DNA from 3 places in the Luteibacter mycovicinus genome. Region 1 is predicted to be linked to each of the others. Evidence: riboswitches for the same ligand, from Rfam matches in the RefSeq annotation. Region 1 holds a riboswitch; each other region holds the start of a gene.
What was found. Region 1 has a riboswitch for cobalamin ahead of btuB (TonB-dependent vitamin B12 receptor). Riboswitches for the same ligand answer to the same signal wherever they lie in the genome.

Region 1 (10,474 bases):
CCGTCGCCAATGCACTCTTCGCCCTCGAATTTCTCGCGAGTCCGGCCATGCGAGCGCGGGTCGGCTGGGCCTGGGTGTTCGGCGGGCTCGACGGCTGCTGGCTGGCGCTGATCGCTTTTTGTGGCATGCAGGCAATGGTGCTGCACCGGGCGGAACTTCGCGCCGAAGGCCTTCGGTTGCGCGAGGCATCGCAAGCGGCCCGTGATGCGGAGTTGCGTGCCTTGCGCTACCAGCTGCAGCCACACTTCCTTTTCAACACGCTGAATGCGATCTCGGCCCTGGTACGCGACGATCGTAAGCGCGATGCCACGCGCATGATCGCCCGCCTGGGCGATTTTCTTCGCGCGACGCTGGAGCAGTCGCCCGGGCACGAAGTGACGGTCGCGGACGAGATCGCCTTTACCTCTACCTACCTGGATATCGAGAAGGCGCGGCTGGGCGACCGGCTGCGCGTGAACATTCACACCGGTCCGGACACGCTCGATGCGCAGGTGCCCTACCTCCTGCTGCAGCCGCTGGTCGAGAACGCCATCCGGCATGGCATCGCACCCCGCCGTGAGGGCGGCCGGATCGACATTCGTGTCGAGCGTGACGGAGGAACACTTCGGGTGTGGGTCGATAACGATCGCTTCGACGGGCCTTCAGCAGGAGGGCAGGGCGTGGGTCTGACGAATGTACGTGCCCGCCTAGATGTGCTCTATCCCGGCAATCACCTGCTGGAAGCTGGCCCTCGCGGCGATCGGTGGCGCACGGCGGTCACCTTGCCCGTGCGCTCTGCCGTCATGCGGACAACCGCATGATTCGCATCGCCGTCGTCGATGACGAGCCCCTCGCTCGCAGGGGCGTGCAGGTCCGCCTTAATGCGGAGCCCGACGTTATCGTCGTCGCCGAGGCGGCGGATGGTCAGGCGCTGGCCGCCATGCGTCGAACCGATGTGGATCTCGCGATCGTCGATGTCCAGATGCCTGGCCTGACCGGTATCGATGCCCTGGCGGCCATACCGCCTCCCGACCGACCGTTGGCGATCCTGTTGACCGCGCACGACAGCTTCGCTCTCCGTGCCTTTGAACTGGGCGCGGTGGATTACCTGCTGAAGCCCATCGATGATGAACGCTTCGCCGAAGCGATTGAACGGGCTCGTCGACAACTCGGCAGGGCGGTGACCACGACAACGAGGCAGGCCGAACGCTTCGCCATTCGTATCGGTGCCCGCATTCACTACGTCGCTGCGGACGAGGTCGAGTGGATCGAGGCCGACGGTGATTACGCGGCGCTGCATGTACGCGGCGAACGGTATCTGCTCCGCGAAACCCTGCATACGCTGTCCAGGCGACTCGACCCGCTGCGCTTTCTCCGGGTGCACCGCTCGGCCATCGTTCGGGTGGATCAGGTCGCCGAACTCCTGCCACGGTCCAACCGCGACGCGGTGGTTCGATTGAAAGATGGTGCGACGCTGCGCGCAAGTCGTACCTATATCGATGCCCTGCTCGCCGCGTTGCACCGCGGGCAATGAGCGCGCCCGCGAATCGCCATAAACGCGCCGTGCATCCGCCCGGACGCGCCCGCACATTGACGTGACACCCAGGGGATCCCACGCATGAACCGCACTCCCGGCCTCGACACGCTGCGCGCGATCGCCATCGCCTGGGTGATGTTGTTTCACAGTTATCTGGTCGGCGGCCTCGGCGATGGCTTCAGCAAGCTGGAATGGTCGGGGTGGATGGGCGTCGACCTGTTCTTCGTGCTGAGCGGCTACCTCATCGGCACGCAGGTGCTGAAGTCCCTGAAGACCACGGGCAAGCTCGATTTCGTCGGCTTCTATCGACGACGCTTCATACGAATACTTCCCGCCTTCTTCGTCGTGCTGGCACTTTATGCGTTATGGCCGGCATGGCGAGAAACGCCGGGTATGCAGCCGTTGTGGCAATTTCCGACGTTTACCTTCAACCTGTTGTTCGACAACGGCGACAACTATGCGTTCTCCCACGTGTGGTCGCTATGCGTGGAAGAACACTTCTATCTCGTCTTTCCCTTGCTGGCCTTCGCGCTGACGCGCAAACCCGCTCTGTGGAAGTTCATCACCGTATGCGTCGCGGTGGTCGCCGGCGGCCTCCTGTTGCGGGCGTGGCTGTGGTCCGATTTGCTGGGACCGGCTCGTGATACGGACATCAGTGCGGGCCTGGTCTATCTCCGTTACCTCTATTACCCCACGTGGTCGCGCCTGGATGGGCTCGTCGCCGGTGTCGCCCTGGCGGCGTGCGGGGTGTATCGCCCGCAGTGGATGGCATGGATCCATGCGCGCGCGGGCTGGGTGCTCGGCGCCGCCACCGTTCTCCTTGGCGTCTGTCTGGTCCTTTTCGACGGTGCACGCCCCCTGTTCTGGCCCTGCGTCATCGGCTACCCCCTGCTGTCGCTGGCGATGGGTGGCTTCGTCGCCGCCTTCAGCGGCCCGACCGTCTTCGCAAGGCTGCGGGTGCCCGGTGCCGGATGGCTGGCCGCCGCTTCATACAGCCTCTATCTCTGCCACAAAGGCGTTTTTCATCTGACGGAGGGGCTGCTCGGTGACGGTCTGGCCGATCATCGCTTTGTCCGTTTCGCCATCTATGCGGCCGCGACTCTGGCTGGCGGTGCGCTGCTTCACTACGGTGTCGAGCGCCCGTTCCTGCGCTGGCGCGACCGCCGCGTTCATGCTTCGGATACACTACCGCCGCCCAAGGTGATTCCCGGTGTCGCAGCCGGGGATTGAAACGGGAATCCGGTGACCCGCGCGACCCACGAGGTCCGCGTCATTCCGGAGCTGCCCCCGCAACGGTAGGCGAGCCAAAGGTCTGCATGAAGCCACTGTGCCCCGAAAGGCATGGGAAGGCGCCGACCGGCAGGGATTCTCCCTGCGCTCGCAAGCCCGGAGACCGGCCTTCGAGGTAACACCGGACAGGCGGAGGGCCATGTCGTGGGTGGCCGGCCGGCCTTCCGCCATCGGCGCTCCCCGCTACCGTCTCCCTGTCTCTCGCCATTCATGCCGCGCGGATGGGCGCGGTAGTGCAGGAGTCACCACGTGTCGCTTCGTATTTCCACCCTCGCGGTCGCCATCGCGATGGCATGCCTCGTTCCCGCCGCGGCCTTCGCCGATGACACCTCCACCGACCTCGACAAGGTCGTGGTCACCGCGAGCCGGACCGAGCAGACCCAGGCGCAGGTGCTGTCCGCCTCCACGGTGATCGACCGTGCCGGGATCGAGCGGCTGCAGCCGCGCTCGCTGGCCGACCTGCTGCGTGCGACGCCCGGTGTGTCCATCGCCAATAACGGCGGCCCGGGCAAGTCGACCTCCGTCTTCATGCGCGGCACCGCGTCCGACCACGTGCTGGTGCTGATCGATGGCGTGAAGGTGGGTTCAGCGACCTCCGGTACGGCGGCCTTCCAGGATATTCCGGTCGACCAGATCGAGCGCATCGAAATCGTCCGTGGCCCGTTCTCCAGTCTCTATGGCTCGGACGCGCTGGGCGGCGTCATCCAGATCTTCACCCGTCGTCCGGAAGGCAGCTTCGTGCCGAACTTCTCCGTCGGCGGCGGCAGCTACGACACCTTGCGCGGCTCGGCCGGCTTCAGCGGACGCGGCTCGAACGGCTGGTACGCGGTGGAAGCGAACCACGACCAGACCGACGGCATCAACGCATGCCGCGGCCGCCCCAGCCCGGGCGGCGGCGGTTGCTACACCTACGAGCCGGACAAGGACGGTTACCGCAACAATGCGCTGTCGCTGAAGGGCGGATGGCGCTTCGACGAGCAGTGGGACGCCGACGTCAATGCCATGCGCACCGAAGGCGCCAACCATTACGACGGCACCAGCAGCAACTTCGCCGACTCGTCGACGCAGGTCGTTGGCGGCCGTCTGCGCTATACACCGTCGAAGGACGTGAAGTTCACCCTCAACCTCGGTCGCAGCGGTGACTTCTCGACCGACTACGAGAACGGCGTCTACGCCGATACGTTCAACACGCATCGCGACGTCGCCTCGGTGCAGGCGGACCTCGGTCACGTCGGTGGGGACGCAGGCCAGACCACGCTCGGTTACGACTGGCAGCGCGATCGCGTCGTCGGCAGTACCGACTACTTCGTCGATGCGCGTCGCAACCACGCGATTTTCGGCCAGTGGTTGCAGGCATTCGGCGACAGCTCGATCCAGGCCAGTCTGCGCCGTGACGAGAACAGCCAGTTCGGCGGCAAGACCACCGGCAGCCTGCAGTACGGCTACATGCTGACGAAGGACCTGCGTGTCACCGGCAGCTACGGCACCGCGTTCAAGGCACCGACGTTCAACGACCTGTACTACCCCGACTACGGCAATCCGGACCTCCGCCCGGAAACTTCCCGCAACTGGGAGCTGGGGCTGCGCGGTACGCCCACGTGGGGTAACTGGTCGATCAATGCCTTCCAGAATCACATCGACAACCTGATCGTCTTCGACTCGAGCCTGACCGGTCCGCTGTTCCCGTTTGGTGGCGCGAACAATATCGACCGCGCACGGATCCGTGGCGTGGAGCTGGCAGCCGACACCACCGTCGCCGACTGGCACCTCTCGTGTAACGCGACGTGGCTGCAGCCGGAAGACGATAGCGACGACGACAGCAAGGGCAACCTGTTGCCACGACGTGCCCGCCGTACCGCGAATATCGACGTCGACCGCTCGTTCGGCGCGCTGAGCGTCGGTGCCAGTGTGTTCGCCTCGGGCTATCGCTATGACGACTCGACCAACCTGCACCGGCTGGGTGGCTACGCGCTGACCGATCTGCGCATCGCGTACGCCTTCGCGCCGGCGTGGTCGGTGGAGCTGGCCGGCAAGAATGTCTTCGATCGCCACTACGAGACTGCGCGTTACTTCAATCAGCTGGGTCGCAACTACATGCTCACGTTCCGTTACCAGCCCCGCTCGTAATCCGTCCCCCCGTACGAGGTACGCCCCGATGAAACCCCTGTTACGTCCGTTGTTTGTCGCCATGTCGGCATGGTTCGCGCTGATCATGATCGCCACGCGTTTTCATCACTTCGGCGATGTACTGCATCTTCCCGACGCGTCGATGGCGTTGTTCTTCCTCGGGGGTATCTACCTGCGAAAGCACCTGGCCTTCGTCGCCTTCGTCGTCCTGGCCGTGCTGATCGACTGGGTTTCGATCAGCTACGCGGGCGTGAGCGACTTCTGCATCACGGTGGCCTATTCGTTCATGCCGCTGGCGTACGCCGTGCTCTGGTACGGCGGCCGCCTGGTGGCACCGCGTTTCGACGGTTCACTGGCATCGCATGCGATGGTGTTCGCGGCATTGCTGGTCTGCGCCACGGTCTCGTACGCCATATCCAATGGTGCGTTCTACTGGCTGGGCGGCCGTTACACCGATACCAACATGACCCAGTACGTGCAGCGCTTCATGCAATGGGCGCCGCTTTTCGTGCGTGCCGCCGCGGCGTATGTGCTGGTGGCTCAGGTGGTCCAGGCGGCGGTCTGGCGCTTCGCACCGCGGGCACGGGACGCCCGTACCACTCACGCATGAGCGGCGACACCACGCCATGGCGTGAAATGGACGAGGAGGCTCGTCATCGCGACCGCATGCGCCGGAAGAAGGAGCTGATCGACCGACGTATCGCGAAAGCGACCATCGATCGCGGCGTGCTCGTGGTCAACACCGGCAACGGCAAGGGAAAGAGCTCGTCCGGATTCGGTATGCTGGCGCGGTCGCTCGGCCATGGCTTTCGTTGTGGCGTCGTCCAGTTCATCAAGGGCAGTTTTTTCACCGGCGAGGAGGCATTCTTCCGCATGTACGAAGACGGTCCGCTCGATTACCACGTGATGGGCGAAGGCTATACGTGGGAGACACAGGACAAGGCGCGCGACATCGCGGCCGCCATGGCCGCGTGGGATGTCGCCGAGCGCATGCTCGCCGACCCGGCATACGATTTCATCCTGCTCGACGAGCTGAACATCGCGCTGGTGAAGCAATACATCCCGCTCGATCGCGTGCTCGACGCCTGCCGGGCGCGACCCGAACGACAGCATGTGGTGATCACGGGCCGTGGCGCGCCGGACGCGCTCGTCGAACTGGCGGATACCGTGACCGAGATGCGCGTGGTGAAACACGCCTATCAGGCGGGTATCCGCGCGCAGAAGGGCGTGGAACTGTGAGCCGTTCGTGTCCCGCGCTGCTGGTCTCGGCACCTGCGTCGGGGCAGGGCAAGACCAGTGTGACGGCGGCCCTGGCGCGTGCGCATGCGCGTGCCGGCCGCCGGGTCCGCGTCTTCAAGACCGGACCCGATTTTCTCGACCCGATGATCCTCCAGCGCGCAGCCGGCGCTCCGGTTTACCAGCTCGACACCTGGATGGGTGGCGAAGACGACGTTCGCGCGCGACTCCATGCCGCGGCGGAGGAGGCGGACCTGATCCTCATCGAGGGCGTGATGGGGCTGTTCGACGGGCGCCCGTCGAGCGCGGATCTGGCCCAGCGGTTCGGTTTGCCCGTTCTCGCCGTGATCGATGGCAGTGCCATGGCGCAGACGTTCGGTGCGCTGGCGCATGGACTGGCCAGTTATCGCGACGGGCTCATCGTGCACGGCGTGATCGCCAACCGTGTTGGCAGCGCGTATCACGCCACCTTGCTGCGCGAGAGCCTGCCGCCTGCGCTTACCTGGTACGGCGCGCTCCCGCGCGATGCGGCCATGGGTCTGCCGGAGCGGCATCTCGGCCTCGTGTCCGCCGCGGAGCTGGCGGATCTCGACGCGCGGCTGGATGCGCTGGCCGACGCGTTGCCCGCCGAGGCGGTGGGCCAGCTGCCACCCGCGGTCGTTTTCCAGCCGCCGGTCGACCGACATTCCACGCGGCGGCTGGATGGCCGCCGCATCGCCATCGCCTGCGACGAGGCATTCGCCTTCGTGTACCCGGCCAATCTCGACGTGCTGCGTGACGCCGGCGCGGAGCTGATCTTCTTCAGTCCGCTGGCGGGTGACGCCTTGCCCCCATGCGATGCGATCTGGCTTCCGGGGGGCTACCCCGAATTGCACCTCGACACGCTGACGAGCCGTGACGATCTGCGCCGCGATCTGCACGCGCATGTCGATGCCGGACGCCCCCTGCTGGCGGAGTGCGGCGGTCTGCTCTATGCCCTCGACCGGCTTACCGACACGCATGGCCATGCAGCCGGCATGGCGGGGCTGATCGCCGGAGACGCGATGATGCAGCCGCGCATGGCGGCGCTCGGCATGCAGTCGGTGGACCTGCCCGAAGGGATCCTGCGCGGTCATTCGTTTCACTATGCGAAGGCGACGATCGCCGCCACGGCTCTGGCGGTGGCGAGCAACCCGAATGGCGGGCCCACCGCCGAGGCGGTCTACCGCCGTGGGCGCATGACCGCCAGCTTCGTGCACTTTTATTTCCCATCGAATATCGACGCCGCGCTGCGTCTTTTCCTGCTGTGACCACCGCCTTCGCGATGCTCGCGGCGCTGCTGCTCGATGCATGGTGGGGCGAGCCACGACGCGCGCATCCGCTGGTCGGCTTCGGCCATCTCGCTCAATGGATCGAGCGACAGCTTTATGCCGGTCGCCGCCCCCGGGGCGTCCTGGCCTGGTGCCTGGCGGTGCTTCCGCTGGTCGGACTGCTCGCGCTGATCCGATACGGGATGCCCGCCGCGCCCGGGTTTGTCATCGATACGGTGGTGCTGTATCTCGCCGTGGGTCGGCGCAGCCTCGCGGAGCACGCGTTGCCCGTCGCCGATGCGCTGAGCGCGGCCGATATCGGTGCGGCGCGGCAGGCGGTCGGTCGAATGGTCAGCCGCGATACGGAGGCCCTGGATGCCTCGCGTGTGGCCGCCGCCGCGACGGAATCCGTCCTCGAGAACGGCCACGACGCCGTCTTCGGTGCGCTGTTCTGGTTTCTGTTGCTGGGCGCGCCGGGCGTGCTGGTGTTCCGTCTGGCGAATACGCTGGATGCGATGTGGGGCTACCGGACGCCGCGCTACCTGCGCTTCGGCTGGGCGGCGGCGCGTATCGACGACGTGCTCGGGTTCATCTCCGCAAGGCTCACCGCGCTGACGTATGCACTGGCGGGCGAATTCACGACGGCACGTCGTTGCTGGGCGACGCAGGCACCGTTGTGGGACAGCCCCAACGCCGGCCCGGTGATGGCCGCCGGTGCGGGCGCGCTGAACGTCCGACTGGGTGGGCCCGCGCCATACCACGGTCAGTGGGAAGACCGTCCTGTCCTCGGTACCGGGGATGCGCCCGACGCCACCTCTATACGACGCGCCCTGCGTCTCGTCGATCGGGGCGCAGCGATCTGGATCGGTCTCGCACTCGTGGCTGGAGTAGCCGCTCATGCTTGAGCATGGCGGACGTCTGGCCCGTGCGGTGACACAGCACGGCATTCCACGCGAACGCTGGCTCGATCTGTCGACGGGCATCAGCCCGTATGCCTATCCCGTGCCTGCCGTACCGGCCGAGGCATGGCACCGGTTGCCCGAGGACGACGACGGGCTCATGCACGTGGCCCGCGCCTACTACGCGGCGCCGCATCTTCTGGCCGTTCCCGGCTCGCAGGCGGCGATCATGGCGTTGCCGCGCATGCGGTCACGCTCGCGTGTGGGCGTGATCTCGCCGGGCTACAACGAGCATGCGCATGCGTGGCGGCAACACGGTCACGACGTCCGCGAGTGTCCGGCGGATGCATTGTTCGAACGCGCCGCCGACTTCGACGTGATCGTGCTCATTCATCCCAACAACCCTGGCGGCGACCGGTTCCGTCGCGAGGCGCTGCTCGCGTTGCACGCATCGCTCGCGTCGCGCGGTGGCTGGTTGATCGTCGACGAGGCGTTCGTCGACACGCGACCGAACGGCACGCTGTGTGCCGCGGCATGCGACAGCCTGATCGTCTTGCGCTCGGTGGGTAAGTTCTTCGGCCTCGCAGGTGTGCGCGCGGGGTTTGTCGCGTCGTCGCCGGGCCTGCTGGAGGCACTGCGTGAATGTCTGGGGCCGTGGACGCTGAGCGGGCCGACGCGCCACGTCGTGAAGGCGGCGCTGACCGACGTCGACTGGCAGATCACGATGCGCGCGCGGCTGCGCGAAGACAGTGCGCGGCTGGTTGCGTTGCTGACGGAGCACGGACTGCGTCCCGATGGTGGCTGCGATCTCTTTCAGTATTGTCGCCATCCCGACGCCGCTCGTCTTCACGACGCCCTCGCGACGCGTGCCATCCTCACCCGCCGCTTCGACAATCCGCCGGCGCTGCGTTTCGGCCTGCCAGGCGACGAGGTCGGTTTCGAGTGCCTCGATGTGGCACTGGCCGAGGTGATGGCTTGAACGCGCGCGTACTCATGGTGCAGGGTTGCACGTCCGACGCGGGCAAGAGCACCGTCGTCGCCGCGCTGTGCCGCTGGCTGCGCCGCCGCGGTGTCGTGGTCGCGCCGTTCAAGCCGCAGAACATGGCTTTGAACTCCGCCGTCACGGTCGATGGCGGCGAGATCGGTCGCGCACAGGCGGTGCAGGCGCAGGCGGCGGGCGTCATGCCGCATACCGATTTCAACCCCGTCCTGCTCAAGCCGAACAGCGACACCGGTGCGCAGGTGATCGTCCACGGACACCCCGTCGGCAACATGGACGCCGTCGGTTATCACGCGTACAAGCGTGTCGCGATGGACGCGGTGCTCGCATCGCATGCGCGACTCGCCGACGCCTATGCGGCGATCGTTGTCGAAGGTGCCGGGAGCCCGGCCGAGATCAACCTGCGCGATCGCGATATCGCCAATATGGGGTACGCCGAGGCGGTCGACTGTCCTGTCATTCTGGTGGCCGACATCGATCGTGGTGGCGTCTTCGCCCATCTCGTCGGCACGCTGGCTTTGCTGTCGGAGAGCGAGCGTAACCGCGTGGCGGGCTTCGTCATCAATCGCTTTCGCGGCGATATCGCGCTGCTCCAGCCCGGTCTCGACTGGCTGGAGCGTGAAACAGGCAAGCCGGTACTGGGCGTCCTGCCCTATCTTCACGGCATGGTGCTGGAAGCCGAAGACGCCTTGCCGCGGGACCGGGTGCGTCGCGAGCACGCGCGCCTGCGTGTGGCCGTGCCCGCGCTTCCACGGATCAGCAATCACACCGATCTGGACGCGCTGCGCCTGCATCCCGATGTGGCATGTGTCTTCGTCGGGCCGGGCGAGAGCTTTCCGGCATGCGACCTGATCGTCCTGCCCGGATCGAAGTCCACCCGCGCGGATCTGGCATGGCTGCGGTCTCAGGGCTGGGACCAGGCCATCCTCCGGCACGTCCGTTACGGCGGCCACGTCATCGGCATCTGCGGCGGTATGCAGATGCTCGGCCACGCGGTGCACGACCCGCTTGGCGTCGAAGGGGCCGCGGGTTCTAGCAGCGGGCTCGGCCTGCTCGACCTCGAAACGACACTGGCGCCCGCCAAACAGTTGCGCATCGTCAGCGGCCAGGTGAGTGG
Region 2 (10,474 bases), 1.2 Mb from region 1:
GTGCCGGAAGACCGTAAACGCCAGGGTATCGTGCCGCTGCTGGGTGTGGGCGACAACATCACGCTCGCCACGCTGGCGCATTATGCGCACGCCGGGCAGATCGACCGTCAGGCCGAGCTGCAGGTGGTCGACACCGAGATCAAGCGGCTGCGCGTCAAGACGGCCAGTCCCGAACTGGCGATCGTCGGGTTGTCCGGCGGCAACCAGCAGAAGGCGGTCCTGACCAAGATGCTGTTGCCGGGCCCCAAGGTGCTTATCCTCGACGAGCCGACCCGCGGCGTCGACGTCGGCTCCAAGTACGACATCTACAAGCTGATGTTCGAACTGGCCGCCAAGGGCGTCGCCATCATCATGGTCTCCTCGGAGATGCCCGAGGTGCTCGGCGTGAGCGATCGCGTTCTCGTCGTCGGCGAGGGCAAGCTTCGCGGCGACTTCAAGAACGTCGGTCTGACGCAGGAGCAGGTGCTCGCCGCCGCGATTTCACACGCCGCCGAGGGGCCCGCACACGCGGCCTGATCCTTCGAACCCATCCACGCGCCACCACGGAAGCTCCTCCATGCAGGCCCAGCAAATCCAGCAACTGTTCGTCCGCTACAAGATCCTCGCGCTGCTTATCGCCGTCGCGCTGATCTGGGTGTTTTTTCACGTAAAGACCGACCAGGCCTTCATCACGCCCGGCAACCTGTCCAACCTGTTCCGGCAGATGGCCATCACCGGCATGCTTGCCTGCGGCATGGTGTTCGTCATCATCGCGGGCGAGATCGATCTGTCGATCGGCTCGCAGCTCGGCCTGCTGGGTGGTGTGGTCGCCATCCTTACGGTCAACCAGGGCTGGGGCACGTGGACGTCCATCGGCGCCGTGCTGGTGCTCGGCTTGCTTATCGGTGCGTTCAACGGCTTCGTGGTCACCAAGATGCGCGTGCCGTCGTTCATCGTCGGTCTCGGCGGCATGCTGGCTTTCCGCGGCATCGTGCTTTACATCACCGGCAGCTCCACCATCGCGCCAGCGCCGGATGACCTCATCCAGCTCGGCCAGGGCTTCGTCCCGGTGGCGATGTCGCGCTGGATCGGCGGCATCATCTTCCTTGCCATGGTCGCGCTGACCGTCCGCCGGCGCATGCGTCGGGGCAAGCTCGGTCTGCAGCAGGGCGCGGTCTGGGTCGATGCGGTCAAGCTGGTCGCCATCGGCGCGGTCATCTTCGGCTTCGTGCGCACGCTCAACGACGCCAACGGCATTCCCATTCCGGTGATGATCCTGCTCGGCCTGCTGGCCGTGTTCACCTACGTTTCGACCCAGACCGTGTTCGGTCGCCATATCTACGCGGTCGGCGGCAACATGGAAGCGACGCGCCTCTCGGGCGTCAACGTCGCCCGGGTCAAGCTGGTCGTGTTCGCGCTGATGGGCCTGATGTGCGCCTTCGCCGGCATCATCACCGTGGCCCGCACCGGTTCGGGTTCGCCCTCCGCCGGTACCGGCGGCGAGCTGGACGCCATCTCCGCCTGTTTCATCGGCGGCACGTCGATGCGCGGCGGTTCCGGCACGGTCTACGGCGCGCTGATCGGCGCCCTCGTCATGGCCAGCCTCGACAGCGGCATGCAGCTGATGGACGTCGACAACTCCTGGCAGATGATCATCAAGGGCGCGATCCTTGTGCTCGCGGTGTGGGTGGACGTGCTGTCGGGTTCGAACCGTAACGGCTGAGCATAAAAATCATGGACGATTTCGACACCCTCCAGGGTCAGTGGCGCCAGGTTCGGCTCGAAGCGAACGGCATCATCGACCCTCCGGATGACCACAGCGGGCATGGCGCGATCACCATCATCGAGGGCGATACCTTCTCGGTACGTCGGGAAGGCGGCGAGGTGCTGCTCGCCGGACACTTCGTGCTTGATACGACCACGCAGCCGAAGTCGATCACCTGGATCGACAGCATGGGCGACGACGCGGGTAAGCGCCTGCCCGCCAGTTACGTATTGGACGACGACCAGTTCCTCTTCATCGCGGCCGATGAAGGTATGGCCCAGCCGACGGCATTCGTCACGTCCCCGGGCCTGACGTTGCGCGGCTTCGTCCGGCATCGCCCCTAAAAATGTAGGAGCGCGCCTGCGCGCGATGCTCTTGCGCTGACCGTCGTGCGTCAGGCGTTAAGAGCATCGCGCGCGAGGCGCGCTCCTACAGGTCTTACTTTCCGCTGTTCAGCGCCCGAGCCATCTTCAGATGTTGCTTCAGCGTCGGCAGGGTCTTCTTAGCGAAGGCTTGCAGTTCCTTGTTCGAGCCCTTCTCGGCCTCGACCTCGAAGATGGCGATGGCCTTCTCGTGATCGGCGACAGCTACCTTCGCGTATTCCTTGTCGAACGCCGCGCCATTGAGGCGCTTCAGCGCGTCGATGTCTTTCTGGTTCGCGGGCGGCGGGCTCTCGGCGGTGGCATAGCCGCGGTCTCCGCTCGCAAGATTCTTCAGCTCCTCGCCCGACTTGGTGTGGTCGTCGACCATGTGCTGGCCGAACGACTTCACCCTGGCCGATCCGCCGTTGGTCACGGCGATCTTGCCCAGCTCCACTTCGGCCAGGCCTGCGCCGCTGGCGTTGGTGACGAAGCCGGCATCGGTCGGGGTACCGCCCTTGGAATCGGTCTGCTTGGCGTCGTCCTGCGCATGGGCGGCGAAAGGAACGGCGGCCACGAGTAGCGCGGTCGCGATGAGGCGGGGCAGGGTGCGTGACATCATGGATTCTCCGGTAGCACGGTAACGGCTGTCAGATGTCTCATTCCAGCCATGAAAGCATTGTGACCCCGGCGGCAACTTTCTGAAGTTCCTGAACGAAAACGGGCGCCTGAAGGCGCCCGTTTCCTATCGCATGTCGCACAAAACTTATCGCATGTCGCACAAAACTTACTTGCGGCGAGCAACCGTCGCGCCGAGGCCGGCGGCGTCGCGCAGGACGTCAGCCTTGTCGGTCTTCTCCCAGGAGAACGCCGTGAACGTGTTGCCGTTCTTGTCGGTGACGTCGTACGGCTTGCGGCCGAAGTGACCGTTGGAGGCGGTCGGCTGGTACATCGGGTGGACCAGATCGAGCATCTGGATGATGCCGTACGGGCGCAGGTCGAAATGCTTGCGGATCAGCTTCTCGATCTTCTCGTCGGGAATCTTGCCGGTGCCGAAGGTCGTCACCGAGATCGAGGTCGGCTCGGCGACGCCGATGGCGTAGCTGACCTGGATTTCGCAACGGTCGGCGAGGCCGGCCGCGACGATGTTCTTGGCGACGTAGCGCGCGGCATAGGCAGCCGAACGGTCGACCTTGGACGGATCCTTGCCCGAGAACGCGCCACCACCGTGACGGGCCCAGCCGCCGTAGGTGTCGACGATGATCTTACGGCCGGTCAGGCCGCAGTCGCCCACCGGTCCGCCGATGACGAACTTGCCAGTCGGGTTGATGTGGAACTTGGTGCCCTTGTGCAGGAGCTTCGCCGGCAGCACGGGCTTGAGGATCAGCTCGCGCACGCCTTCGATGAGGTCCTTCTGCTTGACGTCCGGATCGTGCTGGGTCGAGAGCACGACGGCGTCGATGGCGACGGCTTCGCCGTTCTCGTAGCGCAGGGTGACCTGGCTCTTGGCGTCCGGGCGAAGCCACGGCAGCGGCGAGTTCTTCTTCTTGCGGACCTTGGTCTGCTGCTCGACGAGACGATGCGCGTAGTGGATCGCCGCCGGCATGTACTCGGTGGTTTCGTTGGTCGCATAGCCGAACATCAGGCCCTGGTCGCCAGCGCCCTGTTCTTCCGGCTTCTTGCGGTCCACGCCCTGGTTGATGTCGGGCGACTGCTTGCCGATCAGGTTGAGAACGCCGCAGGTCTCGCCGTCGAACCCGACTTCCGAGGAGTCGTAGCCGATGTCGAGGATGACCTTACGGGTCAGCGCTTCCAGATCGATCCAGGCGCTGGTGGTGATCTCACCCGCGACGATGGCGACACCGGTCTTCACCAGCGTCTCGCAGGCCACGCGCGCACGCGGGTCCTGGGCCAGGATGGCGTCCAGAACGGCGTCGGAGATCTGGTCGGCGATTTTGTCCGGATGGCCTTCGGAGACCGACTCGGAGGTGAAGAGGAAATTGCTCATCGAGGGTATATATCCTTCTTTACGGATAAAGAGATAAATGGGGCGCGCCATGATACACGCCCCGTCGCCGGTTTGCAGCGGCAAGGGTACCCCCGGCGGGTGACGATTGCATGGATGTTCAGCGCGGGAAGGGGTATGAGGGGGTTGGGAGGGGGGTGCCGCCCGCTCTGTTGGCTTTTCGCGCGCGGGGCGCGCTCCTACGACAGCCGCCGTGTAGGAGCGCGCCCCGCGCGCGAAAGGCCAACAGCGCGGGGACACGGTGCCCCTTTTTCCGTCAGGCCACCTCCGCCAGCCGTTCGCGGGCCGCCCGGGCCACGGCCACCATCCCGGTCAGGGCCTCAGCTACCTCGGGCCAGCCGCGGGTCTTCAGGCCGCAATCGGGATTGACCCAGAGCTGGTCCGGACGAAGCACCTGGAGCGCCCGGGACAGCAGATCGGCCATTTCCTCCTTGCCGGGCACCCGCGGGGAGTGAATGTCGTAGACGCCGGGTCCGATCCCGTTCGGGTAGCGGAACCGTGTGAAGGCGTCCAGCAGCTCCATCCGCGAGCGGCTGGTCTCGATCGAGATCACGTCCGCGTCCATCGCGGCGACCGCCTCGATGATGTCGTTGAACTCCGAGTAGCACATGTGGGTATGGATCTGGGTCGAGTCGCTGACGCCACCCGCGGTAATCCGGAACGCGTCGACCGCCCAGTCCAGATAGGTGGCCCAGTCACCCCGGCGGAGGGGAAGGCCTTCGCGCAGCGCCGGCTCGTCGATCTGCACGATGCCGATGCCGGCTTTTTCGAGATCGTGGACCTCGTCACGCAAGGCCAGGGCGATCTGTCGGCACACCTCGGCACGCGGGAGATCGTCACGTACGAACGACCACTGCAGCATCGTCACCGGACCGGTGAGCATGCCCTTCATCGGCCTGGCGGTCAGGGACTGGGCGTATGCGGACCAGGCGACGGTCATCGCGGCGGGACGCGCCACGTCACCGAAGACGATCGGCGGCTTGACGCAGCGCGAGCCGTAACTCTGCACCCAGCCCAGAGACGTGAACGCGTAGCCTTGCAGCTGTTCGCCGAAGTACTCGACCATGTCGTTGCGCTCGGGCTCGCCGTGCACGAGGACATCGAGGCCGGCTTCTTCCTGAAACGTCACGGCGCGCCGCACCTCCTCGCGAAGCACGGCCGTATAAGCCTCGTCGTCAAGCTTGCCCGAGCGATGCGCGGCACGCGCAAGGCGTAGTTCCGTGGTCTGCGGAAACGAGCCGATGGTGGTGGTCGGCAGGTTGGGCAGGCCGAAGCGCTGCTTCTGCACATTCGCGCGAAACGCGTAGGCCGAGCGGCGCTGTCCGAACTGGGGCGTCAGTCCACGCACGCGCGCCCGCACGTCGGCGCGCAGCACGTCGGGAGAAAGCAGACGCGCCGCCACCGTCGCTTGCTGACGCGCGAGCGCGAGCTGCGCCGTCTCGTCGCCGACGGCGGCATCGGCGTAGCGTCGCAGTTCGGCGATCTTCTGCCGCGCGAACGACAGCCAGTCGCCGATCGAACCCGGCAGGTGCCTTTCTTCCGACGCATCGATGGGCACGTGCAGCAGCGAGCACGACGTCGACAGCCACAAACGCTCGTCGCGGAGGCGCTCGCGTGCGCGGGCGATGCGCGGCGCGATGGCGGACGGGTCGCTCAGCCAGATGTTGCGGCCGTCGAGCACGCCGGCGGACAGCACACGACCGGCGGGAAGCGCGTCGAGCACGGCATCCAGTTGCCCGGGCGCGCGCGCTAGATCGACATGCAGGCCGGCGACGGGCAACGACGCCGCCAGTTCGAGGTTGCCGCCGAGCTCGCCGAAGTAGGTCGCGAGCAGGATGCGGCCACGCGACCGTTCACCGATGGCGGCATAAGCGCCGCGATAGGCCGCCTGCCAGTCCGGCTCGAGATCGAGCACGAGGGCCGGTTCGTCGACCTGGATCCAGTCGGCACCCGCGTCCGCGAGCGCATCGAGCAAACCGCTCCACGCCGGCAGCAACGCGTCGAGCAGCGCGAGGGGATCGCTGCCGTCGACGGTCTTGGCCAGACGGAGGAAGGTCAGCGGACCGAGGAGTACGGGGCGCGCCGCATGGCCGAGTGCGATGGCTTCACGATATTCCGCGACGACCTTGTCGGCGCGCGTGGCAAACGACTGGCCCGCCTGCAGCTCGGGGACGATGTAGTGGTAGTTGGTGTCGAACCACTTGGTCATCTCCAGCGCGTGCAGGTCGACTTCGCCGTCCTGACGGCCGCGTGCCATGGCGAAATAGCCGGCAAGCGGATCGCGCTGATGGAGTCCACGGTAGCGCGGGGGAATGGCGTCGACCGCGACGGCGGCATCGAGCATATGGTCGTAAAGCGAGAAGTCGTTGACGGGAACGCTGTCGGCTCCCGCGTCGCGCGCGAGGCGCCAGTGGCGTTCGCGGAGCTGACGGGCGACGGTGAGCAGGTCGTCGGCGCTGGTTTCACCCCTCCAGTGACTTTCCAGCGCTCGCTTCAGTTCGCGGCGTCGGCCGATGCGGGGAAAACCGGGGTAGGTAACGTGTGGCATGTGGATGATTCCTCTTCGTGGCAAAGAGGAGGGAAGGGCGGTTCGTCGCGGACGCACGTGCACTGCCACACGGAAGGTGCGGCAGCGTGAAGGCGTCATGCGGCTTGCCGTCGACCTTCGCCCCCGCGGGCGAACCGGACCCTCGCGCGAACGCGACGGCCCAGGTCGGGCAGGGCACACGCACCCATGACGGCACGCGCGCCCAGGCCGGCGGCAGGTCTTCGGGCTCGTGGATGTGGCACCTGGGTGCCGCCTTGCGTGTCGCTTCCCGGATCGCCATCGATCCAGTGCTGATGACGCGCTCGTCTCCACATACCGCTGCGGGGCAGCGCCGGATTCTCACCGGCTTCCCTCTTCGCTTTTATCCTTCTATTCGAATAGAGAGATAAAGACCGCTGGCGGCCCAGAGGTTAGCCCTACGGACGGGGCAGGTCAACGAGCCAGGCATGCATCGCGTCGACATGTCGCCCGCGACGATGCGCCAGGGCATCGGGAGTAAGGCATGGCGGCAAGGCACATCGTGATGGCGACGGTGGGATCGCAGGGTGACCTGTTTCCGTTCCTGTCCGTGGGGCGGGAGCTGGTGGCGCGGGGCCATCGGGTCACCATCGGTGCCCATGCGATTCATCGCGAGGCGGTGGCGGAGGCCGGGCTGAGGTTCGTCCTTGCCAGCGGGATCGCGGAGCCCGAGGACAAGGCCGCCTTCGCTGCCCGGGCGTTCCATCCGCTGCGCGGTCCGCGCTTCGTCGTACGTGACCTGGCTGCGGAGGATGTCGCGGCGAGCTACCGCGCGCTGGCGCCGGTATGTCTGGAGGCCGATGCGATCGTCACCTCGACGCTCGCCTTCGCCGGCCAGATTCTGGGCGAGACGACACGCGTGGCGTGGTTGTCCGCCGTCCTGTCGCCCGCGGTGTTCCTTTCCGCTTTCGATCCGCCGGCGACGGGCATGGCGCGACTCGACCGTTTCTTACGTGCGTCGCCGCGTCGTGGCGCCTGGGTGCGCCGGATCGGCGAGCGGGTGACCGCACCGTGGACACGTGCCGTGCGCAGCTTCCGGCAGTCGCTGGGTCTGGCGCCGGTGTCGGTGTGGGGCGATCCGTTTCATCGCGGACAGCACGCGCGCGATGGTGTGCTGGCGATGTATTCGCCGTTGCTGGGTCACGCGCCGCAGGATGCCCCGGCGCACAGCGTGGTCACTGGCTATTGCCGTTACTCGCCCTTCAACGAAACCCTTCCCCCGGAGCTGTCGGCGTTTCTCGACGCGGGTGACGCGCCGATCGTGTTTACGCTGGGATCGGCGGCGGTGCACGCGGGCGAGGCCTTCCTTCGCGAGAGCATGGCGGCGGCAGGCGCGCTCGGACGTCGTGCCGTCTTGCTCACCGGCTCGCCCGAGATGCGCGCGCGCTTGCCCGACACGTTGCCAGCCGGGGTGATGGCTGTGGAATACGCGTCACACGGTGCGCTGTTCCCGCGCGCTTCCGCGGTGGTACACCACGGGGGTGTCGGCACGACGCAGGAGAGTTTGCGCGCGGGGTGTCCGGCGCTCGTGGTGCCGCATGGCTTCGATCAGCCTGACAATGCGGCGCGTGTGCTTCGGCTGGGTGTGGGCGATGTATTGCCCGCTTCGCGTTACCGCGCTGACCGGGCGGCGGGGAAGCTGCGCGTGCTTCTGACCGACGAGGGAGTGGCCTTGCGTGCCCAGCGCGCGGCTGAAGTCATCCGGGCCGAGCGAGGCGCGTCGCCGGCCGCGGATGTGATCGAACAGGCGATGGCGCGGCGAGACCGCCGTATGGCAACAACATAGCCGAACTGCCGCAAGCAACGCTTACGCGAACCCTGCGATCGCCCGCGGCGTATAAGCCTCCTCCAAAGCTGCCGTCTCTTCCTCGGTCAGCTCCAGATCGATCGCCGCCACCGCATCATCGAGATGCTGCGGCTTCGACGCCCCGACGATCGGCGCAGTCACGCCGTCACGATGCGCCACCCACGACAATGCCACCTGCGCACGAGGCACGCCACGCGCATCGGCCACCTTCTTCACCGCCGCGACGATGGCGCGATCCGAGTCTTCCGTGGCGTTGTAAAGCGTGCCGCCGAAGACATCGCTCTTCTGCCGGTCGCTGCCCTCGTCCCAGTCGCGCGTCAGCCGTCCGCGTGCCAGCGGGCTCCATGGCAACACCGCGATGTGCTCATCGATGCAGAACGGAATCATCTCGCGCTCTTCCTCACGCTGCAGCAGGTTGTAGTGATCCTGCATGCTGATGAACTCGGTCCAGCCATGCATCCTCGAGGTGTAAACCATCTGCGCGAACTGCCACGCATACATCGACGAGGCGCCGAGGTAGCGGACCTTGCCGGCCTTCACCACGTCATGCAGCGCCTCGAGCGTTTCTTCGATGGGCGTGGTCTGGTCGTAGCGATGGATCTGCAACAGGTCGATGTAGTCGGTGCCGAGGCGGGCCAGTGAGTCGTCCACCGAATGGAAGATCGCCTTGCGCGACAGGCCGCCGCCGTTCGGTCCCTTGCGCCAGTGGAAGAAGGTCTTGGTGGCGATCACCACCTCGTCGCGTTTCGCAAAATCTTTCAGGGCACGTCCGACGATCTCTTCGGACGTGCCGTCGGAGTATGCGTTCGCCGTGTCGAAGAAGTTGATGCCCAGGTCCAGCGCCTTGCGAATGAAGGGCCGGCTCTGTTCTTCATCGAGCGTCCAGGCGTGGTTTCCGCGGTCGGGAACGCCATAAGTCATGCAACCGAGCACCAGCGGCGAGATATCCAGGCCGGTACGGCCGAGCTTGATGTAGCGCATGCGAATACTCCATCGGGGGATGCCCCATTGTGACCGGCCGGATGTAGACGCTGCATATACCTGCCATGGCTATGATTTGCGCGAACCGCGGCTTCGACGCGACGCGCCCCTGCCGCGTCACCCACCGGAGTCATAAAATGCCGTCCACTCTTTATTCACGCAGGCCGCCCCGTATCACCGGCGTGGTCATAGCGCTTCTCGGTCTCTTTCTCGTGGGAGGCGGAGCGTGGCTCGCGGCTCTCGGAGGCTCGTTCTACTACCTCATCGCTGGCGCCGCGGTCGTAGCGACCGGCATCCTGCTCGCGCGCGGTTCGGCCAGCGCACTCTGGCTCTATGCCGTGGTGCTGCTCGGGACGGCCATCTGGGCGTTCACCGAGGTCGGGCTCGTGGGCTGGCAGCTGGAACCGCGACTGCTGGTTCCGGTGGTGCTCGGTATTTATCTCGTCATGCCCTGGGTACGTCGCAAGCTCACTCCCTCGGGCGGTGGCGCCTTCGCGGTGATCGTGGCCGTTATCGTCAGCGTCGGTCTCGGCGTGGCGGGTTTCATGCAGCCCGTCGGCACGCAGGGCGAAGCGGTCATCCGAAACATGGCGGATGGCCACGACGCCTCGGTGCCGGACAGCGACTGGCAGTTCTACGGCCGCACACCCAGGGGCGATCGCTTCTCGCCGCTGGACCAGATCAACGCGACCAACGTCAGAGACCTCAAGGTCGCCTGGACGGCACGGACGGGCGACACCATGCGTCCGGGTGAGGATCAGGGCGGTACCGACGCGGGTCACGAGTTCAACTTCGAAAACACCCCGATCAAGATCGGCGACACGCTTTACGTGTGTACGGGCCATAGCTGGGTGGTCGCCTTCGACGCCGCCACGGGTGCGAAGAAGTGGAGCTTCGATCCCAAAGCCAATACCGATGCGGACGTCTATCTGGCCTGTCGCGGCGTGGCGTATTACGAAGCGCCGCAGGGCACGCAGACCGATTGTCCGCG
Region 3 (10,474 bases), 1.2 Mb from region 1:
TTGCCATCGCAGACAGGACAGACGCTGCCGATCATGTAGCGCGACACGCGTTTCTTCATGAGCGGACTTTGCGTCGTGCTGAAGGTGTGCAGCACGTAACGCCGCGCACCCATGTACGTGCCCATGTAGCTGGGTTCGGTCTTTCGCTTCAGTGCCGCACGGGTTTCCGCCGGCGTGAAGCCGGCATAGACCGGGACCGTCGGGGTTTCCTCGGTGAACAGAATCCAGTCGCGCTGCTTCTTTGGCAGGTCCTTCCAGGGCACGTCCACGTCGTAGCCGAGAGTGACCAGAATGTCGCGCAGATTCTGACCGTGCCATGCCGGTGGCCATGACGCGATGGCGCGTTCGCGCAGAGTCAGCGTGGGATCCGGCACCATCGATGCCTCCGTCACCTCGTACACGCGGCCCAGGCCGTGGCAGTGCGGGCAGGCACCTTGCGGCGTGTTGGGCGAGAAATCCTCGGCGAACAACATGGCCTGGCCGGCGGGGTACGAGCCCGCACGCGAGTAGAGCATGCGCACGAGACTCGACAGCGTGGTGACGCTACCCACCGATGAGCGTGCTCCGGGCGTGCCGCGCTGCTGCTGCAATGCCACCGCGGGCGGCAGCCCCTCGATTTCGTCGACGTCCGGCACGCCGACCTGGTCGATCAGGCGTCGCGCATAAGGCGCCACCGACTCGAAGTAGCGTCGCTGCGCTTCCGCGTACAGCGTCCCGAAAGCGAGTGACGACTTGCCCGATCCCGACACCCCGGAGAACACGACGAGCGAGTCGCGAGGGATCACGACGTCGATGTTCTTGAGGTTATGCTCGCGTGCGCCACGTACACGCACGAAGCCATGGAGGTCGGTCGAAGAGGGCGGGGATCTACGCTTGGTCATCCAGGGATTATCGCAGCCCCGGCTTGCGGTTCCCGTGAAATCACGTGTGCAGGGGCACGCCCTTCGTGGCTTTCTCGATCGCCTTGCGAGGCCCGCGTAACGCGATGCCGACGAGGTTGGGTGCATCGGCATCTTCCGCGAGGAAGGCTTCGCGGTTGGCCGCGTCGTGTCCAGTGGAGAACATCGCCTCGACATAGATCGCGCGGGTCACGTCGCGTTCGATGGCGACGCGATGCGCATGGGCGAGCTGCGTCGCATCGGCACCGAACACGAGCATCGGCTGCCCGAGCAGGCGCGCGTAGTGACGTCCGGCCGCATCGATGTATGGCTCGCCCATGGCATCCGCCGCCGCTCCGGCGATGCCGGTGGCCAGGAAGGCGGTGACGTTGAGCTTCTGCCATGTCAGCAGATCGCTGCGGACAAGGATGGCGACGCGGGTGTCGAAGGTGGTCATGTCGAAGGTTCTTCGCAGTCTGTTAGGCTGATTCAGTAAAACGCCGAATGTCATTCGGCGAAAGGGCGACAGGCTGCCATGACGAAAAAAACGAAAGCCATTCCGGGCGAGACCCCCGACGCGGTCCGGCTCGACGCGATCGACCGAAAATTATTAGGCGCGCTCTCCGCCGATGCCACGCTGAGCTACGCGGAGCTGGCCGAACGGCTGCATCTCTCCGCACCCGCGCTGCATGAGCGGGTGAAGCGGCTGCGCAGGGATGGGGTCATCAAGGCCACCGTAGCTGTGCTCGATGGGGTGAAGGTCGGGCGTCCGTTGCTGACCTTCGTCCACGTGGACACGACCAGCTGGGCGGTGACACGCCAGCTGCTGGCGCTGCAGGCCTTTCCCGAGGTGGAGGAAATCCACACCGTGACGGGAGAGAGCGCGATGTTGCTGAAGGTGCGGACGGCCGATACGCGGGGGCTCGAGCACCTGCTGGAGCGGATTCACGCGATGGAGGGATTCAAGGGGACGCGGAGCTATATCGCTCTGTCGACGTATCTGGAGCGGGGACCGAGTGCGGAGGAGGCTTCCGGGGCGACATAAAAAAACCCCGCGGTGCGGGGTTTCTGACGCCGACTTACGGGAGGCTCAGCGATCGCGTCGCGCGCGAACCTTGATCCGCTGCATCCGGCGCTGCTGCATCATGTTGAACCAGAAGGCCGTCTCCGTCACCACGCCAGCGGCGACGAGCAGCAACGTCCCTGTGACCGAACCGGCGAGAAAGAACACGACGGCCAGGGCGAACAAGGCGGCGAGGACGAGATGACGTTGGCTCATGGGTGACTCCTGCTTGCTGCGCGGCCCCGGGACCCGGGCGCGGCCTGATTCGATCCTCGGCTACCTACGAGATGGTGTCAATCGCGGAAACGTCAAGGGATTGTGGGCGATTCAGCCACGATAACGTCGCGCATCCACCAGCAGGGTCAGTGCGGGGGAGGTCTGCCGCCGGTTCGGGTCTACGCGGTGCTGATAGAGCAGATCGATCTGCTCGATGCCCAGACGCTTGAGCGATCCCTCGGCGGCCTTGCGGATGTTTTCCGGGAGGCTGTCCAGACCCGTCTGCTTGTTCGTTTCCGGATCGAACGCGAAGCCGAACTTCGTCACGATGACGACGCGGTCGCGCATCGGCGCGGGGGCTTTACCGACGATTTCCTCGTTGGTGAACGGGCCATAGACCTCGGCCGTGTCGAAGAAATCGACGCCCAGGTCCACCGCCTCGCGCATGAGCTTGACTGACTCGTCGCTGCTCAGCGCGTGGCTATAGCTGAAATTGAGGCCCATGCAGCCAAAGCCGAGGGCTGAGACTTCCAGGCCGCTTTTACCGAGAACGCGCTTTTTCATGGTGATCTCCAGAAGGTAGCCATGACGCCATGCTACCGACCGGGGGTCCAGTGATTAAGTGGGATAAACCGCTTGAGCCTATGCGGGCAGTTCATCAATGATCTTCCATCAGCTGGCGTGAAACACCGCCTCGATGTTGTGGCCATCCGGATCCAGCACGAAACCGCCGTAATAGCCTTCGTGATAGTGCGAACGCGGGCCCGGCGGACCGTTGTCCCTCGCGCCCGCATCCAGCGCCGTCTGATGAAATAGCCGCACCAGCTGCTGCGAACTCACTCGAAAGGCGACGTGTACCGGCGGCTGATTGGGTGTGCCCTGGTAGATCCAGAAATCCGGCTTGCCGTTCTCGCCGAACCCCGCCACATCGGTGCGCCCCGTTTTCGACGCGGGGAAGTGCACGATCAGTTCGTAGCCGATGGACGCCAGTACGGTGGTGTAGAACTGCTTGCTGCGCTCGAAGTCGCTGACGGTGGCGCCGGTGTGGTCGATCATCGGGATCTCCTGGGCGTGGAACGGCTGGTCCGCGCAGCTTAGTCGGAATCCGTGGCGGCATCCAAGGCGCCTTTACTGCATCGCAGCGTGTCGCTCGCCGCGTCGCCGCCTACACTTCCGCTGGCCACAGGTGTCCTGCCGCCGCCATTCCGGTGCGCAGGGTGAAACGGGAAGCCGGTCCGATGCCGGCGCTGCCCCCGCAACGGTAGGCGAGAAAACCCGACTCAGAACCACTGCGGCAACGCGGGAAGGTGTCGGGGTGATGCGGATCGCATCGCTCGCAAGCCCGGAGACCGGCCCGTGGTGGGCACCGCTTGCGGTGTCTTCCTCGGGTGTTGCGGTGGGCAACCGGACGAGCTGGCTCGATGCGGCGTCCGCGGCCTCGAACCGACTTGTCTCGCTCACGCACGCCCGGTTTCGCGGGTGAGCGATATGGAGACAGGCATCATGAACGAGATGAATCGTGCCGCGACCGACGTCGCGACCGTCAAACTGCTGATCGACGGCGAGTTCGTCGAGTCCGCGACCACACAATGGCGCGATGTGATCAACCCGGCGACGCAGGTCGTGCTGGCACGTGTGCCCTTCGCCACGTCCCGGGAGGTGGATGCGGCCGTCGCCGCCGCCCGGCGCGCGTTCGCCACCTGGCGCAAGACGCCCATCGGGACGCGGGCCCGCATCTTCCTCAGATACCAGCAGCTGATCCGCGAACACATGGCGGAGCTGGCGGCGATCCTCACGGCGGAACAGGGCAAGACACTGCCGGACGCGGAAGGCGACGTGTTCCGTGGCCTCGAGGTGGTGGAGCACGCGGCGGCCATCGGCAATCTGCAACTCGGCGAGCTGGCCAACAACGTGGCCGGTGGCGTGGACACGTACACACTGCTGCAGCCGCTGGGTGTCTGCGCCGGCATCACGCCGTTTAACTTTCCGGCGATGATCCCCCTTTGGATGTTTCCGATGGCCATCGCCACGGGAAACACCTTCGTGCTGAAGCCGTCGGAGCAGGACCCGATGGTCACCATGCGGCTGGTCGAGCTGGCGCAGGAGGCGGGCATTCCCAGAGGCGTGCTCAACGTCGTGCACGGGGGCGAGGAGGTGGTCAACGCCATCTGCGATCACGTCGACATCAAGGCGGTGTCTTTCGTCGGATCGACGAAGGTCGGTACGCACGTTTATCACCGTGCATCGCAAGCCGGTAAGCGCGTGCAGTGCATGATGGGAGCGAAAAATCACGCTGTCGTTCTGCCCGACGCCAACAAGGAGCAGACGCTCAATGCCATGGTCGGTGCCGCCTTCGGTGCGGCCGGGCAGCGTTGCATGGCGGCATCGACGGCGGTGCTGGTCGGTAACGCGCGGGAGTGGATTCCCGACATCGTCGCCAGAGCGCAGGCGCTGAGGGTGAACGCAGGCATCGAAGCGGGCACCGATGTCGGTCCACTGATCTCATCCGCAGCGCGTGAGCGCGTGGAGAGCCTGATCGACGCCGGGGTAGCGCAGGGGGCGACACTGGAGCTCGACGGTCGCGGCTTTCGCGTGCCGGGTTACGACGAAGGCAACTTCGTCGGGCCGACGATTTTCTCGGGCGTGAAGCCTGGCATGCGTATCTACGACGAAGAGATCTTCGGGCCCGTGCTGGTCGTCCTCACGGTCGACACGCTGGACGAAGCGATCGACCTGGTCAACGCCAATCCCAACGGAAACGGTACGGCCGTGTTTACGCAGAGCGGTGCGGCTGCCCGTCGCTTTCAGGAAGACATCGATGTGGGGCAGGTCGGTATCAACGTACCGATCCCGGTGCCGGTGCCGCTGTTCTCGTTCACGGGATCGCGTGCGTCCAAACTCGGCGACCTGGGCCCTTACGGCAAGCAGGCGGTCATGTTCTACACGCAGACCAAGACGATCACGTCGCGCTGGTTCGACGATGACACGCGTGGCCACGGCGTCAATACGACGATCAGCCTCAAGTGATGGCGGCCGTCATGGATATTCCTGTGATGGGGCAAGGTTTCGGCTTCAGCGACGAGCAGATGGCATTTCGCGAGGCGGCGCGCGATTTCGCGGCATCCGAACTGGCGCCGCGTGCGGCGCACTGGGACGCCGAGAGCATCTTTCCGCGTGAGGCCATCGGCAAGGCGGGCGAACTGGGTTTCTGCGGCCTGTATGTCGACGAAGCGGCCGGCGGCAGCGGGCTGACCCGGCTGGATGCGGCGATTGTGTTTGAAGAACTCGCCGCCGCCGATCCATCCACCGCGGCGTTCATCAGTATCCACAACATGGCGACGTGGATGCTGGCGACGCATGCACGTTCTTCGTTGCGTGCCGAATGGGGTCCGACGCTGTGCAGCGGGGCGAAGCTTGCGTCGTACTGCCTGACCGAGCCGGGCGCCGGTTCCGATGCGGCGTCTCTGCAGACGCGCGCCGTGCGTGATGGTGACGCATACGTGCTCCACGGCAGCAAGGCCTTCATCTCGGGAGCCGGTGCCACCGACATGCTCGTGGTCATGGCCCGCACGGGGGGCGAGGGTGCGCGTGGTATCAGTCCATTCGCCGTACCCGCCGACGCCGAAGGCATTACGTATGGGCGTAAGGAGGACAAGCTCGGCTGGAACAGTCAGCCCACGCGGGGCATCACGTTCGACGGCGTTCGTGTGCCGGCGTCGAACCTTCTGGGCGAAGAGGGTGAAGGGTTTCGGATTGCCATGAAGGGTCTGGACGGTGGGCGGATCAACATCAGCGCCTGTTCACTCGGTGCCGCACAGGGCGCCCTGGACGCCGCGCGGCGTTATCTCGGTGAGCGGCGGCAGTTCGGGCGCAAGCTGGGCGAGTTCCAGGCCTTGCAGTTCAAGCTGGCCGATATGGCGACCCAGCTGGTCGCCGCTCGACAGATGGTGCACACGGCGGCGCGCAAGCTCGACGCACGCAGTCACGACGCCACGGTGTGGTGCGCCATGGCCAAGCGCTTCGCCACCGATGCGGGATTCAACATCTGCAACGACGCCCTGCAGCTCCATGGCGGCTATGGCTATATTCGCGAGTACCCGATCGAACGGTTGCTGCGCGACAGCCGTGTGCATCAGATACTGGAAGGCACCAACGAAATCATGCGCGTGATCGTGGCGCGCCACTTGCTCAACACTGAAGAGGAGTTGCGATGACCGGTTACAAGGACACCGACTGGACGGGGCTCAGGCTGGCGTTCGAAGGCCACACGGCCATCGTGACGCTGATCAACCCGCCAGCCAACACCTGGACGGTACGTAGCCTTTCCGCGCTTCGCGATCTCGTCGCGGCGCTGAATGCGGATCGTGATGTCTACGCCCTGGTGGTGACGGGCGAGGGGGAGAAATTCTTCTCGGCCGGCGCCGATCTCAAGCAGTTCGCGGATGGCGACCGCGCGCTGGCGCGTGAAGCCGCCCGTCGGTTCGGTGAGGCCTTCGAGGCGTTGTCGGCGTTCCGTGGCGTGAGCATCGCGGCCATCAACGGCTATGCGATGGGTGGCGGCCTCGAATGTGCACTCGCATGCGACCTTCGCATCGCCGAGGAACACGCGCAGATGGCCTTGCCGGAAGCGGGTGTGGGACTGCTGCCGTGTGCCGGCGGTACGCAGAACCTGCCGCGCCTGGTCGGCGAGGGCTGGGCGAAGCGGATGATCCTGCTCGGCGAGCGAGTCGACGCCGCGACGGCCTTGCGCATCGGGCTGGTGGAAGACGTGGTTCCCCGAGGCGAAGGGTTGAATACCGCGCTCGCATGGGCAGCGCGTGCCGCGAAGCAGAGCCCCACCAGCGTGACGGCCTGCAAGCGCCTGGTGCAGGCGACGCGCACTCAGACGCACGCCGCCGCGCTCGTCGCCGAGCGCGAAGCCTTCGTCGACCTGTTCGACAGCGCCGATCAGACGGAGGGCGTACACGCCTTTCTCGAGAAGCGCCCGGCCGAGTGGAAGAACGCATGAGCGACGTGCTGTTCGAAGAGCGCGACGGGCGGGATGGCCGACGTATCGGCATCGCGACACTCCATGCGCCGAAGACCCTCAACGGGCTCTCACTGACGATGGCGAGCCTGCTGGATGCCCAGCTTCGCGCATGGGCCGACGACGACGCGATCGCGGTGGTCGTCCTGCAGGGAGCCGGCGAGAAGGCCCTTTGCGCGGGCGGCGACTTGCATGGCTTGTATCGAAGCATGGTCGACTACCGGGAAGCAGGCGGCGGTGAGATCACGCGCAACGCGTATGCCAGTGAGTTCTTTTCGACCGAGTACCGGCTGGACTATCGCATCCACACCTATGCCAAACCGATCCTCTGCTGGGGGCACGGCATCGTCATGGGTGGCGGCATCGGACTGATGGCGGGAGCAAGCCACCGTGTGGTCACCGAGCGGTCGAAGCTCGCCTTCCCGGAAATTACCGTGGGACTCTATCCGGACGTGGGAGGCAGCTGGCTGTTGTCGCGTGTGCCCGATCGCGGCGGCATGTTCCTGGCCCTCACCGGCGCGCCGCTCGGCGCGGGCGATGCCATCCATGCGGGTCTCGCCGACCACTTCATTCCCGAGAATGCGCATCCGGAGGTCATGAACGCGCTGTCCAACGCGAACTGGTCGAGCTCGGCGAGCGCCAACCACGACACGCTGACCGCGCTTCTACGCTCCATCGAGCAGCCGGTGTCACCCGGTCCGCTGCAAGGGCACGCGGGTCTGATCCGCGAGGTCTGCGGCAACGAGCGGCTCGACGATATCGTTGGCGCCATCGATGCGATCCAGGATGACGATACCTGGCTGCAGAACGCAAGGACGGCGCCGCTTGGCGGTGCGCCTGGCTCCGCGCGGCTCGGCTTCGAGCTGCAGCGCCGCGCGTCGACGCTTTCTCTCGCCGATACCTTTCGCCTCGAATACATCGTGTCGCTGCATTGCGCCGCACACGGCGATTTTGCGGAGGGCATCCGTGCGCTGCTGATCGACAAGGACCGCCAACCGCGCTGGAACCCGGCAACGCTGGCCGAGGCGACATCGAGCTGGGCCGAATCTTTCTTCAATGCACCGTTCAGCGCGGAAGCGCATCCGCTTGCCGATCTGGGCAGTCAACCGGAGTCGTACGCATGAGTCGCATCGCTTTTATCGGGCTGGGCAACATGGGTGGCCCGATGGCCGCGAATCTGCTCAAGGCAGGGCATGCCCTGCGGGTCTTCGACCTCGTTCAGTCGGCGGTCGATACGGCGGTTGCCGCAGGAGCCTCCGCGTCGGCGAGCGCTGCCGATGCGGTGAGCGACGCTGAGATCGTCATCTCGATGCTTCCCGCCAGCCGACATGTGGAAGCGCTTTACCTGGGTGACGCGGGGCTGCTGGCCGCCATTCCCGATGGTGCACTCGTCGTCGATTGCAGCACGATCGCACCGGCATCGGCGAAAAAAGTTGCACAAGCCGCCACTGGTCGCGGCCTCGCGATGCTTGACGCGCCTGTTTCTGGCGGCACCGCGGGTGCAGCGGCGGGAACGTTGACGTTCATCGTGGGAGGCGACGCGGCGGTGCTGGATATTGCACGGCCCGTATTGGAAGCGATGGGGAAGAATATTTTTCATGTCGGCGCTAGCGGTGCGGGACAGGTGGCCAAGCTGTGCAACAACATGGCGCTCGGCGTCATCATGGCCGTCACCGGCGAAGCGCTGGCCCTGGGCGTCGCGCACGGTCTCGACGCGGGCGTGCTGTCGCAGATGATGGCGGTGAGCACGGGGCGCAGCTGGGCTACGGAGGTGTGCAATCCGTGGCCGGGTGTGCTGCCGAACGCGCCGGCATCGCGTGGCTACACCGGTGGCTTCGGCAACGATCTGATGTTGAAGGATCTCGGGCTGGTCACCGAGGCGGCGGTCGGTGTGGGGGCCTCGATTCCACTCGGGGAGCTGGCGCGCAATCTTTATGCGTTGAATAGTAAGGCGGGGAATGGGGAGCTGGATTTCTCCAGCGTGATCAGGCTGATGTCAGCTGCGCAAGACGATCCTGGCAAGCCTCGCGCACCAGTTGTCTGAGCCAGCGATGTCCAGCCTCGTTCTCCAGCCTTGGATGCCACATCTGCGACACCGTGATGGCCGGCGTTTCGACCGGCAGGTCGAAGACGCGCACGGTATCGGGCGGGCTGGCAAGAAACGAGGCCGGAACCAGCCCGATCAGGTCGGATGCCAGCGTCACCGCCAGAGCCGCCTGAAAGCTCGGCACGACCGAAACGACGTCGCGCTGAAGACCCTTTGCGGTCAGGGCGGCATCGACCGGACCCTCGCTGCGGCCTGCACGTGAGGCGACAACGTGGCCGTACGCCACGTACGACTCGGGCGTCATCGGATCGACATCGGCCAGCGGATGGCCGCGCCGGATCACACCGACGAAACGGTCGCGAAACAACGCCTGCACGCGGACTTCGGGTCCCATGCCGCCGAGGACGCCGATCTCGAGATCGGCCAGTCCTTCGCGGAGCGGCACCGCGGACTTCTCCGCTTTCGGGGCGAAACGCAAGCGGACGCCAGGCGCTGCGCGGCTGGCCGCGCCGATGAGTTCGGCCGCAAACACCTCGACAAATCCATCGTTGGCGCGGATCGTAAACGTGCGCCGGAGGGAGGCGATCCCGTCTTCGGTGACCGCCGGGCGGAGAACGCTTCGCGTGTCCTGGAGCAGGCCGTGGGCGCGTTCGCGCAGAGCTTCGGCGTGCGGCGTCAGCACCATACGCCTCCCGGCCCGGACCAGCAGTTCGTCCTGTGTGGCGGCGCGCAAGCGCGTCAGCGTGCGACTCATGGCCGACGCGCTGAGCCCCAGGCGCCGTGACGCGCCCGCGACGCTCGCTTCGGCCAGCAGGGCGTCAAGGGCAACGAGGAGGTTGAGGTCGGGTTCGTCCATGACCCATCGTATCGCGATCGGATCAGATAAGGCGTTTGGTGCAGGTATGGACTGACGGTCGCGCGTCTTCCGCCCCGGTTGCGTCGTCGCTACGTTGGGAGGACCGGCCCGGAGTGCGGGCCCCTCGTAACCGGAGTAGCTCATGCAAGCACCGTCCTCACAGAAAACCATTCTCCTGATTGGCGCGTCGCGCGGCCTCGGATTCGCGATGGTCGAGGAATACCTTGGGCGTGGCTGGCACGTCATCGCTACGGGGCGGGCCAGCTCAACCGGAAAGCTGCGTGAACTGGCAGCGTCGTCCGACGGCGCACTTGAAGTCGAGGTCCTCGATATGACCGTGGTCGAGGATGTCGCCGCCCTCAAGGCCCGACTGTCATCGCGGACGGTG

Region 2: another riboswitch for cobalamin. It lies ahead of metE (5-methyltetrahydropteroyltriglutamate--homocysteine S-methyltransferase); the one in region 1 lies ahead of btuB (TonB-dependent vitamin B12 receptor).
Region 3: another riboswitch for cobalamin. It lies ahead of FA85_RS17730 (CoA-acylating methylmalonate-semialdehyde dehydrogenase); the one in region 1 lies ahead of btuB (TonB-dependent vitamin B12 receptor).

Annotation. Positions count from the first base shown of each region.
Region 1 covers NZ_JQNL01000001.1:2,737,853-2,748,326, forward strand. The annotation lists gene FA85_RS11975 (sensor histidine kinase) at 1-800, shown strand, start outside; gene FA85_RS11980 (LytR/AlgR family response regulator transcription factor) at 797-1,513, shown strand; partial or broken gene FA85_RS11985 (acyltransferase family protein) at 1,598-2,674, shown strand; cobalamin riboswitch at 2,698-2,932, shown strand; gene btuB (TonB-dependent vitamin B12 receptor) at 3,056-4,933, shown strand; gene FA85_RS11995 (hypothetical protein) at 4,962-5,543, shown strand; gene cobO (cob(I)yrinic acid a,c-diamide adenosyltransferase) at 5,570-6,172, shown strand; gene FA85_RS12005 (cobyrinic acid a,c-diamide synthase CobB) at 6,169-7,458, shown strand; gene cbiB (adenosylcobinamide-phosphate synthase CbiB) at 7,473-8,363, shown strand; gene cobD (threonine-phosphate decarboxylase CobD) at 8,356-9,336, shown strand; gene FA85_RS12020 (cobyric acid synthase) at 9,333-10,474, shown strand, end outside.
Region 2 covers NZ_JQNL01000001.1:1,540,854-1,551,327, reverse strand. The annotation lists gene FA85_RS07020 (xylose ABC transporter ATP-binding protein) at 1-516, shown strand, start outside; gene FA85_RS07015 (sugar ABC transporter permease) at 557-1,702, shown strand; gene FA85_RS07010 (TIGR03067 domain-containing protein) at 1,714-2,088, shown strand; gene FA85_RS07005 (DUF4142 domain-containing protein) at 2,183-2,725, opposite strand; gene metK (methionine adenosyltransferase) at 2,891-4,111, opposite strand; gene metE (5-methyltetrahydropteroyltriglutamate--homocysteine S-methyltransferase) at 4,386-6,677, opposite strand; cobalamin riboswitch at 6,873-7,089, opposite strand; gene FA85_RS06990 (glycosyltransferase) at 7,180-8,481, shown strand; gene FA85_RS06985 (aldo/keto reductase) at 8,503-9,483, opposite strand; gene FA85_RS06980 (membrane-bound PQQ-dependent dehydrogenase, glucose/quinate/shikimate family) at 9,621-10,474, shown strand, end outside.
Region 3 covers NZ_JQNL01000001.1:3,975,644-3,986,117, forward strand. The annotation lists gene FA85_RS17700 (excinuclease ABC subunit UvrA) at 1-881, opposite strand, end outside; gene FA85_RS17705 (DUF2000 family protein) at 922-1,335, opposite strand; gene FA85_RS17710 (Lrp/AsnC family transcriptional regulator) at 1,414-1,923, shown strand; gene FA85_RS17715 (hypothetical protein) at 1,969-2,157, opposite strand; gene FA85_RS17720 (aldo/keto reductase) at 2,269-2,721, opposite strand; gene FA85_RS17725 (VOC family protein) at 2,830-3,213, opposite strand; cobalamin riboswitch at 3,325-3,529, shown strand; gene FA85_RS17730 (CoA-acylating methylmalonate-semialdehyde dehydrogenase) at 3,670-5,184, shown strand; gene FA85_RS17735 (acyl-CoA dehydrogenase family protein) at 5,196-6,371, shown strand; gene FA85_RS17740 (enoyl-CoA hydratase) at 6,368-7,165, shown strand; gene FA85_RS17745 (enoyl-CoA hydratase/isomerase family protein) at 7,162-8,307, shown strand; gene mmsB (3-hydroxyisobutyrate dehydrogenase) at 8,304-9,227, shown strand; gene FA85_RS17755 (LysR family transcriptional regulator) at 9,169-10,086, opposite strand; gene FA85_RS17760 (SDR family NAD(P)-dependent oxidoreductase) at 10,229-10,474, shown strand, end outside.